DNA from 2 places in the Methylobacterium sp. E-025 genome. Region 2 is predicted to be linked to the other one. Evidence: predicted binding sites of a transcription regulator. Region 2 holds the regulator's gene; the other holds the start of a gene.
What was found. Region 2 encodes HrcA, which represses chaperone genes, less so after heat shock. Its sites were predicted from a motif close to GTTAGCACTCNCNNNNNGNGAGTGCTAAC; they were not measured.
Positions count from the first base shown of each region.

Region 1 (3,403 bases), on a different contig from region 2:
TCTCGATGCGGATCCGCTTGGCGCGGCCGAGCATCGGCAGGGTGACGTTCTCGAGCTTGATGCCGAGATCCTCGGCGATCATCTGGCCCTGCGTGAGGATCGCGATGTCCTCGAGCATCGCCTTGCGGCGATCGCCGAAGCCCGGCGCCTTCACGGCCGCGACCTTCAGGCCGCCGCGCAGCTTGTTGACCACGAGGGTGGCGAGCGCCTCGCCCTCGATGTCCTCGGCGATGATGACCAGCGGCTTGCCGGTCTGCACCACGGCCTCGAGCACCGGCAGCATCGCCTGGAGCGACGACAGCTTCTTCTCGTGGATGAGGATGTAGGGGTCCTCGAGCTCGGCGACCATCTTCTCCGCGTTCGTGATGAAGTACGGGGACAGGTAGCCGCGGTCGAACTGCATGCCCTCCACGACGTCGAGCTCGGTCTCGGCGGTCTTGGCTTCCTCGACGGTGATGACACCCTCGTTGCCGACCTTCTGCATCGCGTGGGCGATCATCTCGCCGATTTCCTTGTCGCCGTTCGACGAGATCGTGCCGACCTGGGCGACCTCCTCGGACGAGGCGACCTTCTTGGAGCGCGCGATGATGTCCTTGACCGCGGCGGCCGTGGCGAGGTCGATGCCGCGCTTCAGGTCCATCGGGTTCATGCCGGCGGCGACGTACTTGGCGCCTTCGCGGACGATCGCCTGGGCGAGCACGGTCGCGGTGGTGGTGCCGTCACCGGCGATGTCGTTGGTCTTCGAGGCCACTTCGCGCACCATCTGGGCGCCCATGTTCTCGAACTTGTCGGAGAGCTCGATCTCCTTGGCGACGGTGACGCCGTCCTTGGTGATGCGCGGCGCGCCGAAGCTCTTCTCGATCACGACGTTGCGGCCCTTGGGGCCGAGCGTCACCTTGACGGCATCCGCGAGGATGTCGACGCCGCGGAGCATCTTGTCGCGCGCGTCGGAGGAGAAACGAACGTCTTTCGCTGCCATGTGCAGGATTCCTTTTCGTTGGTGGAGAAGCCCCAAGACCCGGGCGGGCCTCGAAGGGCGGTTACGTCAGGTGTCCGAAGACCTCAGGCGACGACGCCCATGATGTCGGATTCCTTCATGATCAGGAGATCCTGACCGTCGATCTTGACCTCGGTGCCCGACCACTTGCCGAACAGGACGCGGTCGCCGGCCTTGACGTCGAGCGCGTTGATGCGGCCGGCCTCGTCGCGGGCGCCCGGGCCGACGGCGACGATCTCGCCTTCCTGCGGCTTCTCCTTGGCGGTGTCGGGGATGATGATGCCGCCCTTGGTCTTCTCTTCGCCTTCGATGCGGCGGACGACGACCCGGTCGTGCAGCGGACGGAACTTCATGAGCTGCCCTCTTGTTTGAATTCGCAAATCGGCGTTGATGCCGCGGAGACCCGCGTCCAACCCTGGCCGTTAGCACTCGTGGAAGATGAGTGCCAAGGCTGCGGGCGAGATAGCGGCGGCCCCTTGGCGAGTCAAGTCTGTCGCACCCCGCGGCGGCCGTCGCGCGCCGGGTTTCTCCCCCCCTCATCGCAAGCGCCGACGGAATTCCCTTTCATGCTCAGCCTGCACGGCCCCGAGGGCGCGCTCGCGCCGAGCGACACCGGCGGCCGCGCCGCCGTCCCGACCCAGACCGTGTGGATCGACCTCAACGATCCGACCCCCGAGGAGGCCCGGGCGGTGGAGGAGGCCACCGGCATCCGCGTGCCCTCGCGCAAGGCGCTGTCCGAGGTCGAGAGCTCCAGCCGCCTGCGCCGGCTGAAGAACGGCCTGTCCCTCTCGACGCCGATGGTGACCTTCGAGAGCACCGACTCGCTGCTCAAGCCGCTCGGCTTCGTCCTGACGCCGGACCACCTCGTCACCGTGCGCTTCCACGAGCTCCGCGCCTTCACCGAGGTGCGCAAGCGGATCGACGAGGGGGAGGTCGCCAAGACCGGGATCGAGGTCTTCCTGCTGCTGATGGAGGAGCTGGTCGACAGCCTCGCCGATGCGCTCGAGGACATGGGCGCCGAGCTCGACGGCCTCTCGACGCGGATCTTTGACTTCGACGTGCGCGCCCGGCCGTCGAAATCCGACGAGAAGGCCCCCCCGCGCCGCCGCGACCTGGCGCTGAAGCGCATCCTGCGGGGCATCGCCCGCCGCGGGAAGGTGCTCGGCAAGATCCGGGCGAGCCTGCTCGGCCTCGAGCGCATCGTGCCCTTCGTCGCCGGAGCCTGCGAGCAGGTGCTGGCCCAGGAAGAGACCGATGCGCGCTTCGAGACGATCCGCCGGGACATCGAATCCCTCGACGAGTTCGAGACCCGGCTCTCGGAGAACGTCCAGTTCCTCCTCGACGCGGCCTTGGGCCTGATCAACATCGAGCAGAACAACGTCTTCCGCGTCCTCACCGTCGTCTCGGTGGTCGGCGTGCCGCCAACGCTGATCGCGTCGATGTACGGGATGAACTTCAAGCACATGCCCGAGCTGGATTGGGCCTACGGCTACCCCTACGCGCTCAGCCTGATCCTCGCGAGCGCGATCATCCCGATCGTGGTGTTCCGGATCAAGGGTTGGTTCTGAGGCGGCGCATCAGAGGACATCGCGCCGCTCGATCGCGGCGAGAATCGTCCCGCGGACGCCGTCGAGGTTTTCGTCGATCTCGGCGTTGGCGATGCGCACGACCTCGAACCCGCATCGTCCGAGCCATTCGGTCCGAACGGCATCGGACGCGATCGCGGCCTGCGATCCATGCGTCGCACCCACGACCTCGACGACGCGCTTCGCCTCGATGCAGGCGAAATCGACGACGTAGCGATCGATCGGCCATTGCCGCCGGAACTTGCGCCCGTTCAGCTGCCGATTGCGGAGGACGCGCCAGAGCCGTGCCTCCGCACCGGTCTGCGTCGCCCGCAAATTCGTCGCACGCTGCGTCGGGTTCGGCATGCCATGACCTGACCTCACACGCCGACGCGACCTCGCGGATGCGCGACGCACACCCTCTCCCGTTCGGGAGAGGGTTGGGGTAAGGGGACAGGTTCATCCGGAGAAGGCGCATCCCTCACCCTGTCCCTCTCCCGGACGGGAGAGGGGACCCGCGCTTCCCCCTATAGGAAGTGTAGATCGTCCTGCCCTTCTCCCCCTGGGAGAAGGGACCCGCGGTTCACCCCACGATCGCCGAGAAGTCTGCGACTTCTCGGGTTGCGGCGCGCAGCGCGTTGAGGAGGGCGAGGCGGTTCTCGCGAAGCGCCGCGTCGTCGGCGTTGACGGTGACGTGCTCGAAGAAGGCGTCCACCGGGGCGCGCAGGTGCGAGAGCGCCCGCATCGCGCCGGCAAAATCCTCCTTCGCGACCGCCGCCGAAGCCTCGACCCGCGCCGTCGCCAGTGCCTCGGCGAGCGCCCGCTCCTCGGGCTGGCCGGC
Region 1 is NZ_JAKSYR010000120.1:11,476-14,878, forward strand. Features, by position in the region: gene groL (chaperonin GroEL) at 1-979, opposite strand, end outside; gene groES (co-chaperone GroES) at 1,063-1,350, opposite strand; gene MKK64_RS17810 (magnesium transporter CorA family protein) at 1,564-2,565, shown strand; gene MKK64_RS17815 (endonuclease domain-containing protein) at 2,575-2,928, opposite strand; gene glyS (glycine--tRNA ligase subunit beta) at 3,146-3,403, opposite strand, start outside.
Region 1: groES (co-chaperone GroES) is a predicted target of HrcA. The motif match lies at 1,419-1,447, and genes of this name have one in related genera.

Region 2 (3,403 bases):
AGCCCGCATCGCGGGTCGGGTGGTCCGGGCCTGAACGGTCGGTCATCGCACGCGATGTGCTCGCGTGCGCGCCGTTTGGCAATCGCCCGATCCGTTCAGCCCGGCCGGCGCAGGCATGCGGCGGCGAGCTTCACGAAGGCACGGGCCCGGTGCGAGAGGGCGTCGCCGGTCTGCCAGTCGACCCCATGCTTCTCCTCCGACGCGATCTCGCCGAAGGTGCGGTCGAAGCCGTCGGGCCGGAACATCGGGTCGTAGCCGAAGCCGGCCGTGCCGCGCGGCTCGACGAGGTCGCCGAAGACGCGGCCCTCGAACAGCTCGGTGTGGCCGTCGGGCCAGGCCAGCACCAGGGCCGAGACGAAGTGCGCCCTCCGGTCGCTCGCCCCGCGCAGGTCCAGCTCCGCGAAGATCCGCGCCATCGCGCCGGAAAAGTCCTTGGACGCCCCGGCCCAGCGGGCGGAGAACAGCCCGGGCGCCCCATCGAGCGCATCGACGCACAGGCCCGAATCGTCGGCGAAGGCCGGCAGGCCCGCGGCGTTGGCGGCGGCGACCGCCTTGATCGCGGCGTTCTCGGAAAACATCGTGCCGGTCTCGTCGGGTTCCGCGAGCCCGAGCTCGCCGGCCGAGACCGCCTCGACGCCGAAGGGCGCGAGCAGCTCGCGCATCTCCACCAGCTTGCCGGCATTGTGGGTCGCGATCACGACCCGGCCCGAGAGGATGCGGTGGCTCATGCGATCGCCTGCTTCTGAAGGGCGACGAGGTCGGCGACGCCGCCCTTGGCGAGCCGGAGCAGCGCGAGCAGCTCGTCCTCCGAGAACGGCTTGCCCTCGGCGGTGCCCTGAACCTCGACGAGGCCGCCGGTGCCGGTGATGACGAAGTTGGCGTCGGTCTCCGCGCCCGAATCCTCGGCGTAGTCGAGATCGAGCACGGCGGCGCCCTTGACGATGCCGCAGGAGATGGCGGCGACGTGGTCGCGCAAGGGGTCGACCGAGATCATCGAGCGGGCGCGCATCCAGGCGAAGCACTCGTGCAGCGCGACCCAGGCGCCGGTGATCGATGCCGTGCGGGTGCCGCCGTCGGCCTGGATCACGTCGCAGTCGACGGTGATCTGCTTCTCGCCCATCGCCGGCAGGTTGGTGACGGCGCGCAGAGATCGCCCGATCAGCCGCTGGATCTCCTGCGTCCGGCCCGAGGGCTTGCCGGAATTGACCTCGCGGCGGGTGCGCTCGTGCGTGGCGCGCGGCAGCATGGCGTACTCCGCCGTGATCCAGCCCTTGCCCGAGCCGCGCAGCCAGTGCGGCCCGCGCTCCTCCAGCGAGGCGGTGCACAGGACCCGGGTCTCGCCGAAGGTCACGAGGCAGGAGCCCTCCGCGTAGCGGGCGACCGAGCGCTCGAGCGTGACCTTGCGCAACTCGTCGGCCGCGCGCTTCGAAGGCCGCATGCGGCGTTCTCCTGATTCCCGAATTTGAGCGGGGTGCTTAGGCTGCGCCGCCACACGCGGCAACCCGAAGCGCCCGAGCGCCGTATGAGAAGCCCATGGATTGATCCGCAGGCTTTAGCGGGACACAATCATCGGCCAGGAACCGCGCGTGACCGAGTTTTCCCGACCCTTCTCCCAACCGCCGCAGGCGCAGGCCCTCGCCGCGCTGAACGAGCGTGCCCGCGAGATCTTCCGGCAGATCGTCGAGGGCTATCTCTCCACCGGCGAGCCGATGGGATCGCGCAACCTCGCGCGCATCCTGCCCATGACCCTGTCGCCGGCCTCGATCCGCAACGTGATGTCCGACCTGGAGCAGTCCGGGCTGATCTTCGCGCCGCACACCTCCGCCGGGCGCCTGCCGACCGAGCTGGGCCTGCGCTTCTTCGTCGACGCGATGCTCGAGCTCGGCGATGTCGGCCGCGAGGAGCAGGAGCGGATCGAGGCGCAGATGCGGGCGGCGGCCTCGCGGCACACCTTCGATTCGGCGCTGGCCGAGGCGTCGAGCCTGCTCTCGGGCATCTCGCGCGGAGCCGGCGTGGTGCTGACGACCAAGACCAACGTGCAGCTCAAGCACATCGAGTTCGTGCGGCTCGATCCGGCACGCGCCCTGGTGGTGCTCGTCTCCGACGATGGCTCGGTCGAGAACCGCCTGCTCGACCTGCCGCCGGGCCTGCCGGCGAGCGCGCTGCAGGAGGCGTCCAACTACCTCAACGCCCGCCTGCACGGCCGCACCCTCGGCGGCCTGCGCGCCGAGATCGAGGCGGGCCGCCAGGCGATGAAGCGCGAGCTCGACGCGATCACCGAGCGGCTGGTCGATGCGGGCCTCGCCGTGTCCGTCGGCCCGAGCGAGGCCCGCCAGCTCATCGTGCGCGGGCAGGCCAACCTGCTCGACGACCTCCGCGCGATCGAGGACCTCGAGCGGATGCGGCTGCTGTTCTCGGACCTCGAGACGCAGAAGGACGTGATCGACCTGCTCGCCCGTGCCGAGGGCGGCGACGGGGTGCGGATCTTCATCGGCTCGGAGAACAAGCTGTTCTCGCTCTCCGGCTCGTCGCTGATCGCGGCGCCGTTCCGCGACGGCTCGCAGACCATCGTCGGCGTCGTCGGCGTGATCGGCCCGACGCGCCTGAACTACGCCCGCATCGTGCCGATGGTCGACTACACGGCGCGGGTCGTCTCGCGGATGCTCGACCGCGGGACGTAGGGCCGGGGCCGCTCGCCCGATGCGCCGCCGCGCCCCTCGGTTGGCGCGGGATGTCGGCCCGCGAAGCACATCGGGAGAGGGGGAGCGCCGTATCCGGACGACGCACCCGCCTCTCCCGACCCTTGCCGCCACGAGGCCCACCCTCCCCCGCAGAGGAGGGAGGGCAGGCCGGCGCGGGTTTTCGCCTCAGCCGCGGATCACGTCCACGATCTGGTAGGTGTCCGGATCGACGATGACGATGTCGTCGTCCACGAGGACGTAGCTGTAATCCTCGTATTCCGGTGCCAGCTCGACGATCGCCGGCGGGAGGCGGTGCAGTTCATAGCTGCGGGCGATCGCCGTGCCGACGGTGAGCGCGAAGGCGCCGGCCGCTAGGCGCGGCACGCCGCTGCGGAACAGGTCCTGGCGGAACCGGGTGCGCTCGGCGCCGCCGAGACGCCCATAGGCGCCGCGGGCCTCGCCGCCGCCGCGCGGACCGCGGGCGCCGCGATCCGGACGACCGTCGCGGTCGCCGCGGGCACCGGGGCCGTCGCGATCGCCCCGGCCGTCACGGGCGCCGGGACCATCACGGTCGCCGCGTCCGTCGCGCGCCGCCGGACCGTCGCGATCCCCGCGGGGGCCGCCGGTCTCGTTGCGCCCGGGGCCGCCGCGCTCGTCGCGGGCGCCGGGCTTGCCGCCGGGGCCGTCGTCGCGCATCGCACCGCCGCGTTCCGCCCCGCCCG
Region 2 is NZ_JAKSYR010000088.1:71,276-74,678, forward strand. Features, by position in the region: gene hemW (radical SAM family heme chaperone HemW) at 1-46, opposite strand, end outside; gene rdgB (RdgB/HAM1 family non-canonical purine NTP pyrophosphatase) at 96-728, opposite strand; gene rph (ribonuclease PH) at 725-1,438, opposite strand; gene hrcA (heat-inducible transcriptional repressor HrcA) at 1,587-2,681, shown strand; partial or broken gene MKK64_RS11050 (DUF1236 domain-containing protein) at 2,868-3,403, opposite strand, start outside.